One region of the Paenibacillus vortex V453 genome, then DNA from elsewhere that is predicted to be linked to it. Evidence: predicted binding sites of a transcription regulator. Region 1 holds the regulator's gene; each other region holds the start of a gene.
What was found. Region 1 encodes Rex, which represses fermentation and respiration genes when NADH is low (regulators of the CRP and FNR family bind a similar motif). Its sites were predicted from a motif close to TTGTGAAATATTTCACAA; they were not measured.

Region 1 (6,123 bases):
GCGATGCCAGAGCTCATTCTAAAGAGACTTTGGCATCGCTTTTTGCCGTGTGAAGCAGGAAGGGGAGGGTGAGGGGATTTTTTACCCGGAATGTTCAAAACCCGCAACTTCTGGTATGCTGTTAATTAGTCTGGAGGAAAGGGATTTAGTCGAATGAAATTTGCCGTATTGGATTTTGAAACCACGGGCAACCAGTCTGCAGATGAGATTATTCAGGTCGGACTGGCCATCATCGAAGAGGATCGAAGTATATCCCGCGTGTACGGCACTTATGTCAATCCCGGGATTCCAATCCCTCCGTTTATCACCGGTTTGACCGGTATTTCTGACAGCGATGTAGCGGACGCTCCATCCCTAGAGGAAATGATGATGGAACTTGTGCCCATGCTCGACGATGTGGTATTGGTTGGGCATAACGTAGCTTTTGATTTTAATTTTTTGCAAAATGCACTCGATCGCTGTGGCTATTTACCGTTCAGCGGTCGGATTCTAGATACGATGCACTTCTTGAAAATATGCTTCCCTTCGCTTTCTTCATATCAGCTTGGAATGGTGTCTTCCCATTTCGGCCTGGAGCATGACCGTCCGCATCAAGCGGACAGCGATGCACTTGCAACGGCCTATGCGCTGCTGAAATGTCTGGAGGAGATCGATGAGCTTCCGCTCTTGACCATTCAACGGTTAAGTGATCTTTTTGCTGATGAGGATAGCGATTTGGCCTGGTTCTTTGACGGAATCCGGGCGGAACGGGAATTCCAAGCTGTACAGGGCGGAGATACCCATACGTATTATCGCCAGTTTGCGCTGGCTGTTGATGATTGGAACGATATTGCACCCGCAAGGGACGAATCGGAGCCGAACCCACTGGCTGATGTGAGCTTCGAACAGTACATGAGCGATGTCCGGGACCGTCTGAAGGAAACGCTGCCTCATTACGAGAGCAGAGACGCTCAGGATATGATGTTCCAAGAAGTGATGCAGGCACTGGATGATAATAAACATCTGTTGATTGAAGCAGGCACGGGAACAGGGAAGTCCCTCGGCTATTTGCTGCCTTCGATCTATCAAAGTGTGAAGCAGGAACAGAAGGTCATGGTCAGCACGCATACAATCAATCTTCAAGAACAGCTGCGTGACCGGGATATACCGCTGCTCACTCAGGTTGTTCCTTTTCCCTTTAAAGCAGCTATTTTTAAGGGGAGAGGACATTATTTGTGTTTGAGAAAATTTGAACATAAAATAAATAGAAGAGATTTTCATTCGCCGAAGGAAGATGTGATCATTGCAGCACAGATGCTGGTCTGGCTGACACAGACAGAAAACGGCGACGATGAAGAGCTGAACCTCGGCGGCCGTGGCGGAGATTTCTGGGAGACGATCTCCAGCGATTCGGATTCCTGTCTTGGACGTGCCTGCCCATGGTTCCGCAAATGCTACTATCACAGGGCCAAACATGAAGCGAGCGTTGCCGACGTGGTCATTACGAACCATTCGAAGCTGTTCACTGACGTTAAAGCCAATCATCAGCTGCTGCCGAGTTATGAACGCCTCGTCATTGACGAAGCACATCATCTTGAGGACGTTGCGGGCAAGCACCTTGGCTTGCAAATGAAATATTTTACGGTTGTGCATACGTTGACCCGGATGTACAAGGACAGCCGCAGCGGACAGCTTCCCGCGCTTCGCCAGCTGCTTCAGGCTTCACCGCATGAGAAGGCCGTAGAATGGTCTTCTGTCATTGACCGTATGTATCCAGATCTCATCACGGCCAAAGAAAATTGGGATCGTCTTAGCGATCAGCTGTTTGCACTGCTGCCGGAACGCGGGGATGCATCTCCAGGAGAAGCGGGCCAATTCTCACTTCGGTTATCGCCTCTCAAGAAACCGAAGGATTGGCAATCGCTGGCGGAGCTGGAGCATCAGATTCATGTGACCCTGGGTGACGTTGTGCGCAAGGGTGACAAGCTGATTGCTGAAATGAAGGAAGATCTGGATGATTACAGTGCAGACAGCTTGCTTACGGATCTGTCCGGACTGTTTAAAGACCTGGCCGCTCACCGTGAGGACTTGCGCTCCTTCATGGCTCTTAATGATGAGGGTACGGTATACTGGATGGAGGCTAATGGCAATTTCCGCAGTAAATCGCTGCAGCTCTATGCAGTGCCTGTTGATGTAAGCACTCATTTAAAGGAATTGTTTTTTGATAAAAAACAAAGCGTCATTCTGACATCGGCTACCTTGTCGGTGGATAAATCGTTCCAGTTCATGATCGAGAATCTGGGTCTTCAGGAAGCGGCTGACGCCGGTAATCTGAACACGGTTCAGCTGCCGTCTCCGTTTAATTACAGAGAACAAGCGCTGCTTGTCGTTCCGCGTGATTTTCCGAGCGTGAAGGGATCGGTCGGGGATGCCCTCTTTGTGAACACACTTGTGCAGTCACTGGCCGAAACGGCGATCGCTACCCATGGAAGGATGCTCGTTCTGTTCACCTCTTACCGGATGCTGCGTCAGGTGCATGAGCCACTGAAGGAAGCATTGGCATTAAGCGACATTGCGGTGCTGGGGCAAGGAATGGACGGGACCAGTCGAACCAAGATGATTCGACGCTTCCAGGAGAGCAGCGCATCGGTGCTCCTTGGCACCAGCTCCTTCTGGGAAGGGGTCGACATTCCGGGCGAGGCGTTGACCTGTCTTGCTATTGTACGGCTGCCTTTCCAGCCGCCGAATCATCCGCTGGTGGAAGCCAAGAGTGAACTGCTGCAGCAGCAGAAAAAGAACCCCTTCATGAAGCTTTCCGTTCCGCAAGCGGTTATTCGGTTCAAGCAAGGGTTTGGCCGCCTGGTCCGGACGGCACAGGATAAAGGGATCGTGATTGTATACGATACCCGGGTGATTGAATCCTATTACGGGAAATATTTCTTATATTCCTTGCCAGGACCTAAGATGGAGCATATGCCGACAGAGGGAATTGTTCCACGCATCTCGGAATGGCTTCAGGAAGAGGTCGAGGTTGGGGCAGATAACCAATCCGATGAATGATAGCTAAACGAAGAATGAAAATGCAAGAGATGTAGTTATTAACCTTTACTAGGGGGAGCATGCATGAAATCGGAAAAAATTTCGGAAGCCGTGGTCCGCAGATTACCTGTATATTTGCGCTATTTGAATGAGCTTCAGAAGCGGGAGGTCTCAACTGTTTCATCCCAGGAGCTGGGGCAGAAACTGGATCTGAATCCTGCTCAAATTCGTAAGGACCTGGCGTATTTCGGTGATTTTGGACGGAAAGGGATCGGATATGATGTTTCCTATTTGATTGAGAAGATTCGCCAGATTCTGAAGCTGGACCAGAAGATTAATGTAGCATTGGTTGGAGCCGGTAATCTTGGACATGCATTATCCAATTACAATGCATTCCTGAAGGATAATATGAAGATTGTGGCTATTTTCGATTCATATTCCCCCAAAGTTGGTATGAAAATCAACAACTTGACGGTTCAGCCGATGGAAGAGCTTGAGAAAACCGTACATGAATACGGCATTCGTATCGGGATTATTACCGTTCCGGATTTTGAGGCGCAAAACGTAGCTAATCAGCTTATTGCAGCAGGCATCGAAGCGATTCTGAATTTTGCGCCAACCATCCTGAAAGCTCCACCTCATATCCGTATTCATACGGCCGATTTTACAACCGATTTGCAGAGCTTGGCTTATTATTTGGACAACGGTAAGGAGGAAGCTTCACATGACGACAACGAAGTGGATGGTTAAGAACGGTACTTTTGCTGTGCTTGAGGATGGAAGATCCGTTCTTCGTGGATACATGGTTGTTGAGAATGACCGCATTACCTATCTTGGTGAGGAACAGCCGCCGGTAGAGGAAGGAACCGAGATTATCGACGGCACACATCTGTTGTTCCTGCCTGGTTTGGTAAATACCCATGGACATGCTGCCATGTCACTGCTCCGCGGTTATGGAGACGATTTGGCGCTGCAAGTATGGCTGCAGGAAAAAATGTGGCCGATGGAAGCCAAATTCACGGCCGATGATGTTTACTGGGGAGCCTCTCTTTCCGTGCTGGAGATGATCAAGGGCGGAACCACAACTTTTGTGGATATGTATGATCAGATGGACCAGGTTGCGAAGGTGGTAGAGGATTCAGGAATGCGCGGTGTCCTGACCCGTGGCGTTATCGGATTATGTCCGCCTGAGGTTCAGCAGCAAAAACTGGATGAGGCGGTTGCATTTGCGAAGGACTGGCACGGCAAAGCCGATGGCAGAATCACAACGATGCTCTCGCCGCATGCACCGTATACGTGTCCACCGGATCTAATTGAAAAATTCGTCCAAGCATCCCATGATTTGAATCTGCCGCTGCATACACATATGTCGGAAACGGACACGGAAGTGGCCCAGAATGTGAATGACTACGGACTCCGTCCCGTTGCGCATCTGGAGAAGCTGGGCATGTTCTCTCGTCCTACACTTCTGGCGCACGCCGTCCATTTGACTGATGAAGAGATCGAGATTTTGGCTAAATATCAAGTCGCGGTCTCTCATAATCCAGGCAGTAATCTGAAGCTTGCCAGTGGTATAGCGCGCGTGCCTGCACTGCTGAAAGCCGGCGTTACCGTGTCCCTGGGTACCGACGGACCAGCGAGCAATAACAATCTGGATATGTTTGAAGAGATGCGTCTGGCTGCATTGATCCATAAAGGGGTAAGCGGTGATCCTACGGCCATTCCAGCAGCCGAAGCACTGCGGATGGGTACGGAGTATGGAGCCAAATCGGCTTTCATTGAAGATATAGGCACACTTGCCGTCGGCATGAAGGCGGATATGATCGCGTTGAATACAGATCAGGCGCACTTCCTTCCTCGAACCGATTATGTGTCCCATGCGATCTATTCAGCCAGTGCAAAGGATGTAGAGCATGTATGGGTTGACGGCAAGCAGGTAGTGAAAAATGGCGCCAGCCTTACCCTCGACGAGGAACGTATTCGCCGGGAAGCCCAGTCTGCATTTGAGCGTCTTACAACCCTCTAGGGAATAATCAAGGGGAGCGAGGAAGACGGATTGAAGAAAAAAACGAAGTGGATATTGCTAAGTGTATCCGGAGTGCTGCTCTTGCTGCTAGGTCTGCAGCTCTACTATTCGCATGTCATGAAGGACACTTGGAATGAAGAGAGAATGGCAATCAACGCTTCCAAACAGCATGGCGGTTTGGTTTCGACAGGAAAGACCTATAAATCGGTGTGGGGCGAGGACAACAATTACTGGGTTGTCAGCGGCAAGGATAAAGACAATCAGGACCGAATGGTCTGGGTGAAATTCACCGATGATAATGTACCGGTTGACGGTGCCGATGCGGTGCAGTCTGTCTTATTGAGTTCCGGAATGTCAGAAGCACAAATACTGGATCAGATTCACAATGATTTGCCAGGAGCAACCATTAAGAGATTGCTGCCGGGTATGTATGAAAATGAGTTTGTATGGCAGCTCCAGTACGAAAGCAATGGTCAGCGGGGCTATCGATTCTATCGTTTCCAAGATGGAAATCCGATCGGCAATGACATTATTCTTCCAAATCAATAGTAGAAAAATAAAGAGAGACATCCCTATCAATTTCGGGATGCCTCTTTTTTTCACAACAATTGACAACGTTTACAATAAATAAAATGGAAAAACTGTTCTAAATATTTTCACAGATACGCATGAAAAAGTATATAAAATGTGATATACTCATATTTGTACAAATTAAGCATACAAACTACATGCATCGTATTATATCGTTGTTACATGTCATTATATACAAAGAAAATGATAGACAAAAACTATATAAGATTTTAAGGAGGAACTTCATGAAACTACGCATTGTACCTATCGTGCTGACTGTCGTGATCTCAGCATCGGTCCTCTTTGGTGGATGGTTTCTGTATCGGCAGATGGCACAGCATAACCCGCTAGCAAATGTTGTTTCGCAGTATGATGGTGTGAAGAGTTCTCATATAGATATTAAACAGGATACGGTTACTTTGAAACTTGATCTGGCTCCGGAAACGAATTTGCAGGGGCTTGTGCAGCATATAAAGCAAGAAGGCAAATCTGTAATTGGGCAGCGTGAG
Region 2 (6,123 bases), on a different contig from region 1:
ATCAGCTCGCTCGGTATTTATGATGAAGTCCCGGGAGATTTCGGCAAGTGGAATAACCGCACAATCGGTGAATATTTGGGACCATATCGCAAATCAGTCGATGTTATCGAGGCCTCGAATCTCGACTACACCGTACTCAGACCTGCATGGCTGACCGATTATGACGAGATTGAATATGAGGTTACGGAGAAGGGCGAGCCGTTCAAAGGCACGGAAGTATCGCGCAAGAGCGTCGCGGCCCTAGTTGTCAAATTAATTGAATCTTCGGATCTCCATGTTCGCGGAAATTTAGGGGTCAACAAGCCGAATACCGATGGTGAAAAGCCAGCCTTCTATTAAGCAGTTCCCGCTTAGTTTATAAAGAAGATCATAGTAAAATGAGGGTGTCTCAAAAGATATTAGATCTTGCGAGATGCCCTTTTTGCTGTCTGAAGACGTCCATGAGCGAATCGTTCCACCTGTACGGTTACCCTGACCCCAAGAGTCAGGAATGGTTCTGAGCAAGATAGCGCTACTTTTTAAACGCAAAGAAACCAATCTTTGGTAAAATAGAGATGTGATTCACCTTTTACGATAGCAGCAGCAGGGAGGACGGGGAAAATGAATAACAACAGCTTTCATACATCCAACAAGCACGCCAGTGTGATTCTGAACAGCTACCTGAGATGGACAGGAAAGTCGCTTCTTGATCATTCAGTTGAATCAGGTACAGAATCAGAAGTACTGTTCCGGGCTCCACTCGTCATACTGTCCCATGGAACAGAGCCGGACCCGATTTTGAACTATGGTAATCAGATGGCGCTTGAATTGTGGGAAGTAAACAGGGAGACCTTCACCCAAACGCCCTCGAGGCTAACGGCAGAACCGATGGAGCGCGAGGAACGCGCGGCCTTCCTGAAAGCTGTCAGTGAATATGGATATGTCGATAATTATACAGGTATTCGTATTTCCAGCACCGGCAGAAGATTCTATATCATGCAGGCGACGGTATGGAATCTTACAGACGATAACGATGTATTTCATGGACAAGCTGCTGCTTTTCGTCAATTTCGTTACATAGAATGAAAGAAGCATATGACGATATGGCCACAATAGCTGTGACTTGAAGAAGGAGGAATAAGCTTTTCCTTCATTGACTATAGAATTTTAATGTTAGTAAGTGATGATGTTCTGAGAATTCAGGGGATACCAGGGTTACCGCATCAATTTTCAATATGTTTGTCGTCCATAAATAATATTCAGAAATGAGGAACCGTTATGGAGGAGCAAGATGGTCGTGTATCAAATGATACCACCGTGGAATCTATCAAAAGTTTAACAGATAAAGATGCGAAGACTTTCTTGAACCTTATATACGCAGTTTTGAAAGATAACACGAGTCCTAAAGAACAATTGATTTCAAATGTATTGTCCATTTATGAGAAGCAAATACCGAGAGTGGTTAAAGCAAGACAGAATCGTAATGATGGATCAAGCTGATAGATATAAAAGCCGTATAAGTTACACCTAAAGAAGAGGCTGGACTCTCTCACAAGGCGTTCAAAACCGGTAGTCGTGAGACGCACGATCTACGGAACGGATTTTACTGTCGCAGCAACTTTTCTAAGATCTATGTGTTACTATTGTAGTATTGAACTTTACATTAAGTGGGTGATCATTACTTGAAGATTAAGAAATGGAAAAATGCAATTGCCGTTATACTTATGATATCCGTACTTTTACCGCTGGGAGCACAAAAATCGGATGCGGCTTCGAAGTACGTTGAACTGGAGTTGCAATGGGAAGACGGCCGAATCTCTCATATTGAGACGCTGCTTAAGGACGGGGTTACTTACGCAAGTTTTTTCTCACTCGGCAGTGCGGCAGGTCTGCTGTGGAAGATGGAAGGTGACGATGTGGCCGTTCTGACAAGGGATCAGAAACGCATTGTTGTACACATGGGCAGCAAAATTGCTGAAGTTGATGGTCGAAAAGTGGATATGGGCAGAGAGCCTGTGTGGTATATCAGTCACCTTTATGTGCCGATTCAATTTCTCGCATCTGCTCTGGATGGGGAAGTGGCTGATCGTGACACAAAGACGGGGAAGGTAACCGTGACTGGACTCCACAATTATACGGATACTTTCTATGGCAGCATGATGGGATACAGCTATGTGATTCGTGCAGCAAGAGGGGATCTTGAGATTACTAATGCTGTTACGGGACAAAAGAATTCGATTCCGCTAGGCATCAAGGACATTAATGTGAATACTCACGATCTCAGCTTACAATTCAAGCGGACTCCCGAAAATTTACTTATTGTAATCATTGAGTATTCTAATCGAAAGACTGGAGAATATGATCTGTATGCATTAGTATTTAAGAATAAAGGGCTAATTCGCAAATCTGTTGCTCACGGGTTAATGGAGCAGCATGAATGGTTGAAGTCGGACGGCACCATTCAACTCATTGATGATCACAATATACGTATGATTGACGATGGAAGCGGCAATGTACTTGAAGTGATTGCTCGGTAACGTTGGACAACAAGAACATAAAGACTCTAAAAGTCGCTTAATATGCGACTTTTTTTTGAGGCTCCATAAAAAGAAGAGGGCTATGGGAACAAGGTGTTCAAGTCCCAAATCCATAAAAAAACTTGGCGCTTCAGCCTTCTAATCTTTTTATTTACGCATGTAATGGGTAATAAGATGATGTTGGCTCTGATGGGAGGGATACGCGCATTACCACGTATGAGGGAGATGAATCAATAGCTCCTTCGAGTGCATTCTGTATTTTTCACCAAGTTGTCAGAAAGAGTTGACCCTTTCTTGAACGTTTAGGGACGAAGACGTGTCAGTGATTGATTTGCTAAGAGACAAAGATATAATAATTTTAACTATTAGGTTTCATCTAGTCATTTAAATGCATGTAGTACCAGGTTTATACAGGCTCGCAAGATCTCGCTTCAGTCGGGCAAACGGTAGTCAAACGAAGCAACCAACGTTTTGCCCAACACAGTGCTGTCATTTACGTTACTTTGTGAAAAAATTCTCTTTTTATATAACAGAGATCGAGGAACGATTCATAAAAACGCAGCTTGCAGCGATGTCGCCTAAAGCCTATCCAAACCTGATATTGAATGCAGCCCAACGGGTGGCAGGCCTAATCCAAAGTTTAATTTATCACAATAATGGAACAGAGTTTAAAAGGAGGCAGTATAAAATGGCAATTGATACGGTAATGTGGAGCAGGCTGGTGACAGGTATGACACTCGCATTCCACGTTATTTTTGCGACACTTGGTGTCGGTATACCCTTAATGATCGCTATTGCAGAGTTCATCGGGATTCGCAAGAAAGATCCCCATTATACACTGATGGCGAAGAGGTGGGCACGAGGTTTTGTCATTTCTGTCGCGGTTGGTGTCGTGACCGGCACCGTGATCTCCCTGCAGCTGGCCCTGGTGTGGCCGAATTTTATGAAGCTGGCTGGGAATGTCATTGCACTGCCATTATTCATGGAAGTGTTTGCGTTCTTTTTTGAGGCCATCTTCCTGGGCATTTATTTGTATACGTGGGATCGATTCAAAAATCCGTATATCCACTGGCTGCTGACCATTCCGATTGTGATCGGGGCAGGCATGTCGGCTGTCTTCATAACAACGGTGAACGGATTCATGAACCAGCCTGGAGGCTTTGTGATGGAAGCAGGCCAATTCACGGCGGTTGACCCGGTGCAAGCGATGCTGAATACGGCAACGTTCTCCAAGGTGTTCCATGTATTAAGCTCGGCTTATTTGACAGGAGCAGCCCTGTTAGCCGGTATCGCAGCCTTTGCGATGCTGAGAAAAGGGGTATCCGCCTACCACAAAAAAGCCTTGAACCTCATGATGGCCGTTGTTTTACTGTTCGGGGTGCTGAACACGTTAGCCGGGGATGTGTCCGCCAAGTTTTTGGCTGAGCATCAGCCGGAGAAGCTTGCTGCGGCAGAGTGGCATTTTGAGACGGAAAGCGGCGCGGATTTGATTCTAATGGGATGGCTGAATGCAGAGCATGAAATTCTAGGGGCTCTTCACCTGCCGAAACTGCTCAGCTTCCTGGCCTTTGGAGACTTTAATGCAGAGGTAACGGGGCTGGAGGAATTTCCCCAGGACGAATGGCCGCCGCTTCTCGTTCATTACCTGTTTGATTTGATGGCCGGAATCGGATTTGCTCTGCTCGCTATTGCGGTGCTATATTTCCTGTTTGTGTTCTGGAAAAAACGCAATGAGCTTAACAAGTGGATGCTTCGCATTATCGCACTGGGCGCACCGCTTGCTTTCCTGGCTGTTGAGCTGGGCTGGTTCTATGCGGAAATTGGGCGACAGCCGTGGATTATCCGCGGGATTATGCGGGTGGAGGAAGCTGCTACGTCTTCACCGAATATAAGAATTTTATTCTTCGTTTTCTTGCTCCTGTACATCGTACTGGGCATCATGTGTGTAATCGTGTTAAGACGCTTGTTCAACAATAATCCGGCGGAAGTCGAGATGGAGAAATGGCTGAAGGAAAAGCCTGATCCATCTACGGAGAAGGGTGGTCCTGCATCATGAGTTACGAATTGATTGGCATCTCGGTGCTGTGGCTGTTCTTGTACGGCTATCTAATTATAGCCTCTATTGATTTCGGGGCGGGCTTCTTCGCTTTCTATGCACGCTTGACGAAGCAGGATCATCTGATTAATCGTTTGATCTCCCGTTATTTATCACCCGTTTGGGAGATCACGAATGTATTTTTTGTCTTTTTCTACATTGGTATCGTCGGATTTTTTCCGGACACGGCCTTTTATTATGGCTCCGCGCTGCTTGTTCCGGCCAGCATAGCCGTAATACTGCTTGCGATTCGCGGTTCGTTTTATGCTTTTGAAAATTACGGCTCCAAGAAAAACATTGTGTATCTGTTCTTATACGGAGCAACAGGTTTGCTTATTCCCGCTTCATTATCAGTGGCGCTAACGTTGTCTGAAGGCGGCTTTATCGTGAAGCAGGGGGAGACGGTTTCTCTGGATTACTGGGAGCTGTTTACCAATCCGTTATCGTGGAGCATTGTGGGACTCGCAATAGTGTCCGTGTTGTTCATTAGCGGCACATTTTTGACATTTTACGCTTCTCGGGCAGAGGATCATTCTGCGCTGAAGCTGATGCGGAATTATGCCCTGTTCTGGAGCACACCGACCATTATTCTCGCACTGACAGCATTTATTTATTTGGGTCAGCACAATGAGCGTCATTTTCAAAATATGATGGATTTATGGTGGCTGCTCGCGCTTTCCGTTGCTTTCTTCATGATTACGATGTGGCTGTTATACAACGGACGACGTTATGGTTTAGCTTTTATATGCGTCATGCTGCAATTTTTCTGTGCCTTTTTCGCTTACGGGATTGGGCAATACCCTTATATTCTTGATCCGTACATCACGATTCAGAGCAGCGCAACTTCACCGGCCATGGGCTTCGCACTGGTTGTTGTGTTTGTCGGTGGACTGCTCCTGTTGATCCCATCCCTTATTCTGGTGTTCCGACTATTCCTGTTTGATGCGGATTATGTAAAAGGGAAAAAATAAAGAGAATTGATCCATTACGGCTTGTAACAGGTTTCTATACAGGCCTATATATATAAGGAGGAGAGATCTGTGAAGAGGAGATCCAGTCTGATTTCTCAGCAAATGTCTTCACAACGGAAAAGTATGACCCTCCTCGCGGTCATTTCGCTCGCGCTTGGTGTTGCTATTGTGAGTCAGGCTGGACTGCTTGCTGAAGCAGTCCAGCGGGTTTTTGTAGAGAGTGCTTCCTTTTCATCGGTTGCCGTGCTGCTCGGCCTGCTTCTGGCTGTTATGGTTATACGCACATTGTTGTCGTATGGAAACGGTAAAGTTGGCTTGCGTATGGCTGCCACTGCGAAGACGAATATGCGAGCAGCTGTGCTGCAAAACTTGACCCATGCCTCCATGCCTTCAACCCTTCTTGGACAGACGGGAGGGAAGGTCAGTATTGCTCTGGATGCTGTGGATGAGGCTGACAGTTATTTCAGTCAGTACATGCCGCGTATGATGGAAGCTGCCATGATCCCGCTACTGATTCTGGTCGTTACATTTACCCAACATG
Region 3 (6,123 bases), on a different contig from region 1:
AAGGACATTTCCCATCAAATTGACTAAATAACGCCTCTCAGGTCCGTTAGAATTCAAAAAGCTACTTTTTCCATCCAATAGCGTCTCTCTAGTCCATTAGACAACCAGATAACCAACTCGCCCTATAGTTCTAAAACGAGCAGACTTATCAACGGTTACGGATATTCTGTAAACAACGGTTTTCGGATAAATAACGGTGATCGGGTACAGCAGCATATTCCATAAAAAATAGCGGTGTATGGATTTAATCCACACACCGCTATTTTGCGTACCCTTGCTCAGATTGAGCAGGCAAATTGCTCTAATCAAAGGATGTTGTCTGAACCAATAAACAGAGGGGCTCTAACGTCCGGCGGTTATTCCTATCATCCCTAAGTGGTTTGACATCCTATCCTGTAAGGGTGATCTACTCGTAACCGGATGAGTCGCCTTTTGACAATGCGCTATGCCTGTATCCGTATATAGCGTAGATGACGACACCGAGTCCGATCCATACAATGAACCCGATCCAGGTAATCCACTGCAGCGTGGTCAGCAGATAGAGACAGCTGGCAACAGCAATCAAAGGCAGCCAAGGCACAAACGGCACGCGGAAGGTGCGTTTTAGATCCGGATGTGTTTTGCGCAGCACAATGATGCCGAGCGAGACGGTAATGAAGGCAAAAAGCGTGCCGATGCTGGCCAAATCCGCCAGGTTGCCAAGGGGGACAAAGCCGGACAGCAGGGCGATGCTGATACCGGACACCCAGGTGCTGAATTCCGGCGACTTCGTTTTCGGATTGACCGAGCTCATCCGTTTCGGCAGGAGTCCGTCCCGGCCGAGTGCATACAGCAGTCGGGACTGTCCGAACATGACACCCATCAGCACAGTGGTGAGTCCAGCTATGGCCCCCAGCGAGATGAAATAGGACATCCAGTCCTGCTCGATGTAGAGCAGCGCAAAGGCAACCGGGTCTTTCACATTGAGCAGGTTGTATGGTACGAGTCCTGTCAGCACCGCGGTAACCGCAATATATAACACGGACACAATCAGCAGGGAACCCAGAATGCCGATCGGGAGGCTTTTCTGTGGATGCTTGACTTCTTCGGCTGCCGTTGCAATGACATCAAAACCCACGTAGGCGAGGAAGGCAATGGCCGCTCCCGTCATGACACCTTCCATGCCAAATGGCAGGAACGGCGTCCAGTTATCCGGTTCTACATAGAATATCCCCACGCCGATAAACAGCAGAATGACTGCAACTTTCAGATAAACCATGAAGGTGTTAAGCCTTGTCGATTCCTTGGCTCCGCGCGATACAATCCACGTGATCAGAAGCGCGATAAATATAGCGGGCACATCCACATAGGTACCGTTGGCCGGATTAAAGGCATTGGTTATCGCGGTTGGCAGATGTATCCCGAAGCCCGCGAGGATGCTCTGGACGTAACCAGACCAGCTGCTGGATACCAAAGCGCTGGCGAAGCCGTATTCCAGAAGCAGGTCCCAGCCCATCAGCCAGGCAAAACCTTCGCCAAAGGTTGAATAGCTGTACGTATATGCACTGCCCGCCACCGGTACGGTGGAGGCGAATTCTGCGTAGCAGAGTGCACAGAAGGCGCACACCAGCCCCGCCAGTAGGAACGAAACGATTAATCCCGGTCCGGCATGGGTTGCGGCGGTGACGCCGGTTAATACAAAAATTCCTGTTCCCACGATAGAACCCACGCCGAGGATGATAAGGTCCATGGCACTGAGTTGCTTTTTTAATGCGGAACGTACTTCCCCACCTTGCATATTAGGGATCGGCTTCTTGCGAAGCAGATTGTGTTTCAAGCTCATAAATGGAGTCTCCTAGATGTTTATTTAGATAGATTTCCCCGATGTGTGACCCATCCATTCGACATTATAAAGAAAAACGAATTTCTTTGAAAGGGGGAATGTCTCATCTGAAGGCTGTCCTCCCCTGATGGACACAAACGTGACATAATTCACGTTCAAGGTGATGAAGCTGCGTTACAATGAAGGTAAACGATAAATAGGAAACCAAGAGCTGCATCGGACATACGCAATAGAACGAATGCAGGAGAAATGAGGGAGAGACCATGGCCTACTACAAACCTGATCGTATCGCAGAAATTACCGTGGAGACCGGTGTAAAAAAAGCACGCAATTCCACCTTAAATGTTATGATACTCGGCTTTTTGGCAGGGGCATTCATTGCGCTCGGCTTTCTGCTGGATATCCGCGTTATCGCCGGAGCATCTCCGGCCTGGGGAGGGATTGCCGGTTTTATAGGTGCGGCGGTATTCCCGGTCGGGCTTATTCTGGTATTGCTTGCAGGCGGAGAACTGCTGACGGGCAACATGATGGCGGTGTCCTTGGCCAGATTCAAGCAGCGGATTTCCACCAAGGAACTGATCCGGAATTTAGCGCTTGTCACGGTAAGCAACTTGGCGGGGGCATTGTTTGTTGCCTATTTCTTTGGCCATGTGACCGGGCTGACAGGCAGCGGCGTATATCTGGAGAAGCTGGTTGATATGGCAGGTCATAAGCTGGACGACAGCTTCCTGCAGGCGTTCTTGTCCGGCATCGGGTGCAACTGGCTTGTTGCGCTTGCCGTATGGCTCTCCTACGGATCGGATCAGATGAGCGGCAAAATTCTGGGGATCTGGTTTCCGACCATGGCTTTTGTAGCCATCGGCTTTCAGCACGTGGTGGCAAATATGTTCCTGATCCCGGCAGCGATATTCGAAGGTTATTACAGCTGGGGTCAGTATTTCATGAACTTCGTTCCGGTATGGCTTGGCAATTTTGTGGGCGGCTCGCTGTTTGTGGCCGCTGCTTACGGGTCTGTTTACTTGAAGAATAGCAATAGGGCGGTGGAGGTATCCGGCATTCACCATGACGCCGCAGCCGTGACAACGACTCCTGCTGCTGGAAGTCCTCCTGAGGTTCATTCAGCACAGCAGGTATCATAATAAATTCAGTATCGATTGCAGAAAATCGCGGGCACCAAGGGAACGTCTACCATAAAAAGCAAATTCGCCATGCCGGTCTCGGGGGAGGAGACACGGCATGGCGAATTTTTTGGGAGTGGTCCATGATTTGGCAAGGAAGAGAAAGGGTCTGGGTTCCTCTTCGTTGCTCTTGATAGGAATATACCCGGCAGGGAGAAGCGTGAATCACCCTATTTAGAAAAAAATGTATGACTTTACTGGAACCCTGATGTTCTTTTAAGATAAGGGATAGGATGCAGCCGAGCAGAAGGGGGAAATGGACGAAATGACTCAAGATATGATTCAGCAGGAAAATGGCATATTTCCAGGGGTATGTCCGTTGGATTGTCCCGATACATGCGGCCTGCTGCTGCATAAAGAGAACGGGAAAATCGTCAAGGTTACCGGAGATCCCGACCATCCGGTTACGCAAGGAGCCATCTGCAATAAAGTCCGTAATATGGCACACCGGGTATACCATCCGGAGCGTGTGCTCTATCCGATGCGGAGGGTAGGCACCAAGGGAGAGGGAGCTTTCGAACGAATCAGCTGGGATAAAGCGCTTCAGGAGATTACCACGCGCTACAAGGGGCTGATCGAGGAACACGGCTCCGAGAGCATTTTGCCTTACAGCTTCTACGGCAATATGGGCATATTGAGCGTGGACGGCATAGACCGGAGATTCTTCAACAAGCTGGGCGCCAGTCGGCTGAAGCAGTCCATCTGCAATTCGGCAGGCAGTGAAGGCTGGAAGTCCGTCATGGGCTTTAACGGAGGCACCGTGCCTGAGGTCACGGTGCTGGCTGACGTCATTATCGTCTGGGGCGGCAACATCGTCAGCACCAATATGCACCAGGTGGTGCTCGCAGAGAAAGCGCGCAAGTCCGGTGCCAAGGTCATTGTCATTGATGTTCATAAAAATCAGACCGGGCAATGGGCGGATTGGTTCATTCCGCTGTTTCCGGGCACGGATGCGGCCCTGGCCGTCGGTATCATGCACATTATGTTTCGTGATGGCATGGTGAATGAGGAGTTCCTCCAGCACTATACCCTGGGTCATGAGGAGCTGCGCGAGCATGTGAGAACATACACGCCGGCGTATGTGTCTTCCATTACCGGCGTTTCGGCTGAGGATATCGAGAAGCTGGCTGAGTTGTATGGCCGAGCCCAGGTGTCTTATATCCACATCGGAAACGGACTTCAGCATCACGATAATGGCGGATTGACGGTACGCAGCATAGCGGCGCTTCCTGCCTTGACCGGACAATGGCTCAAGCGGGGCGGAGGTGCCTCCAAGTCGAATGGCGGCTATAACAGTATGGACAGCGATGCACTGGAGCGCCCGGATCTGAGACCGAATCCCGAGGCCCGAACCATCAACATGAACCGGATAGGCGAGGCGCTTGCGATGACCGAGCAGCCGATTAAGTCCGTGTTCGTTTATTGCAGCAATCCGCTCGTTGTCGCTCCAGATACGGAGCGGGTGCGCGAAGGTTTTGCACGGGAAGATCTGTTTACCGTTGTACATGACCTGTTTATGACGGACACAGCGAAATATGCAGATATCGTGCTACCGGCAACCTCTTCATTTGAGAATACGGATCTGTTCAGTTCCTATTGGCATCAGTACATCCAGCTTCAGGAGCCGGTCATTCCGGCGCTTGGGGAGAGCAAGAGCAATGTGGAGCTGTTCTCGTTGCTGGGACGGGCCATGGGTTTCAATGAGCCTGCTTTCTATGAGACAGAAGAAGAGATGATTGCAAGGGCGCTCGACTATCCGGACAACCCTTATCTGAACGGCGTTACCTTGGACAAGCTGAAAGCGCACCGCCACGTGAAGCTCGACATGACCCCGCTGGAGACGTATCTGGACCGTCTGCCGACGCCTTCCGGCCGGATTGAGCTGTATTCGGCACAGCTGGAAGCAGCCGGTCTTCCGCCTCTTCCGACTTACGTGCCATTGAAGGAAGGATATGATGGCGTGAGGCGAGGCCGCGGGCATCAATATCCGCTGATGTTCATCTCCCCGCCGAATCACAATTTCCTGAATTCAACCTTTGCGAATGTGGAGAAACATCAGAAGCTGGAGAAGGAGCCCGCACTGCAGATCCATCCGGAGGATGCAGCGGAGCGCGGGTTACACGATGGAGATATGGTTACGGTATATAATGACCGCGGAACCTATGAGGTCCGGGCGAAGGTAACGGATAAAATGCTGCCGGGCACCGTGGTCAGTCAAGGCTTGTGGTGGGAAGGCGAAGGCCGGAAGCAGCGTGCTAACGCCCTTACGCCGGACAGGCTGTCCGACATGGGCGAAGGGGCCACCTTTTTCTCGACGGTAGTCGAGGTCAGGGCTAAAGAGAAGGGTATCTAAAAGATGAATACGAGACTGTCTTGAAGGTCTATATGACCTGAAGGCAGTCTTTTTTTATAGATAAGAAAGTGGGGGGCTGAAAGTGATAACACATTCCGGTGGAAGTATAAAAAATCGGGGTTTTGTTATATAGCTTGAATAAATTTCCATAGGTAGAATGGTACTAAGTCAATTGCAAGCGGTTTCGGAATGGCAGAAATTCAGAGACCCGGCATGCGTTTAGATCAATTCGTAACGGGAGGATAAATATGCCGCAAGCTACTGCAGAACAGCAATCACCCATTTCCCGGCAGCCCAAAGTTCACAGTAAAAGTTTCCTCAGACGCTTGATGAAGCAATGGGATGTTCAGCTCATGGTGTTACCCGGGGTCATTTTGGTTTTCATTTTTGCCTATATGCCCATGTATGGCGTAATAACCGGTTTTATGGATTATAACCTGTTCACCGGATCAAGGATTTGGGATAACCCGTGGGTCGGTTTTAAGCATTTCGAAGCCTTTTTTGCCGCCCCCGAGTTTGAGAGAATTTTGCGCAACACGATTGTCATCAGCCTGTTGAAGTTCGTTATCGGATTTCCGGCACCGATCATACTGGCGCTTTTACTGAACGAAGTTCGCCATATGTTGTTCAAAAGAGTGATTCAAACGATCACGTATCTGCCCTATTTCTTATCGTGGGTCATCGTTGCGGGGTTTGCCACCGCCTTGCTATCCACGGAAAATGGAAGCATCAATATTTTGCTGGAGCGCATAGGGGCCATTGATGAACCG

Region 2: the regulator Rex is predicted to act here: its motif matches at 3,020-3,037, upstream of PVOR_RS15750 (cytochrome ubiquinol oxidase subunit I).
Region 3: the regulator Rex is predicted to act here: its motif matches at 1,960-1,977, upstream of PVOR_RS29010 (formate/nitrite transporter family protein).

What each region holds. Positions count from the first base shown of each region.
Region 1 covers NZ_ADHJ01000020.1:94,206-100,328, forward strand. The annotation lists gene dinG (ATP-dependent DNA helicase DinG) at 154-3,039, shown strand; gene PVOR_RS12325 (redox-sensing transcriptional repressor Rex) at 3,103-3,768, shown strand; gene PVOR_RS12330 (amidohydrolase) at 3,743-5,044, shown strand; gene PVOR_RS12335 (cell wall elongation regulator TseB-like domain-containing protein) at 5,075-5,593, shown strand; gene PVOR_RS12340 (hypothetical protein) at 5,860-6,123, shown strand, end outside.
Region 2 covers NZ_ADHJ01000025.1:189,159-195,281, reverse strand. The annotation lists gene PVOR_RS15770 (SDR family oxidoreductase) at 1-339, shown strand, start outside; gene PVOR_RS15765 (MEKHLA domain-containing protein) at 601-1,065, shown strand; gene PVOR_RS15760 (hypothetical protein) at 1,258-1,479, shown strand; gene PVOR_RS15755 (stalk domain-containing protein) at 1,662-2,516, shown strand; gene PVOR_RS15750 (cytochrome ubiquinol oxidase subunit I) at 3,205-4,572, shown strand; gene PVOR_RS15745 (cytochrome d ubiquinol oxidase subunit II) at 4,569-5,582, shown strand; gene cydD (thiol reductant ABC exporter subunit CydD) at 5,652-6,123, shown strand, end outside.
Region 3 covers NZ_ADHJ01000056.1:65,118-71,240, reverse strand. The annotation lists gene PVOR_RS29015 (amino acid permease) at 407-1,822, opposite strand; gene PVOR_RS29010 (formate/nitrite transporter family protein) at 2,086-2,961, shown strand; gene PVOR_RS29005 (molybdopterin-containing oxidoreductase family protein) at 3,266-5,353, shown strand; gene PVOR_RS29000 (ABC transporter permease) at 5,602-6,123, shown strand, end outside.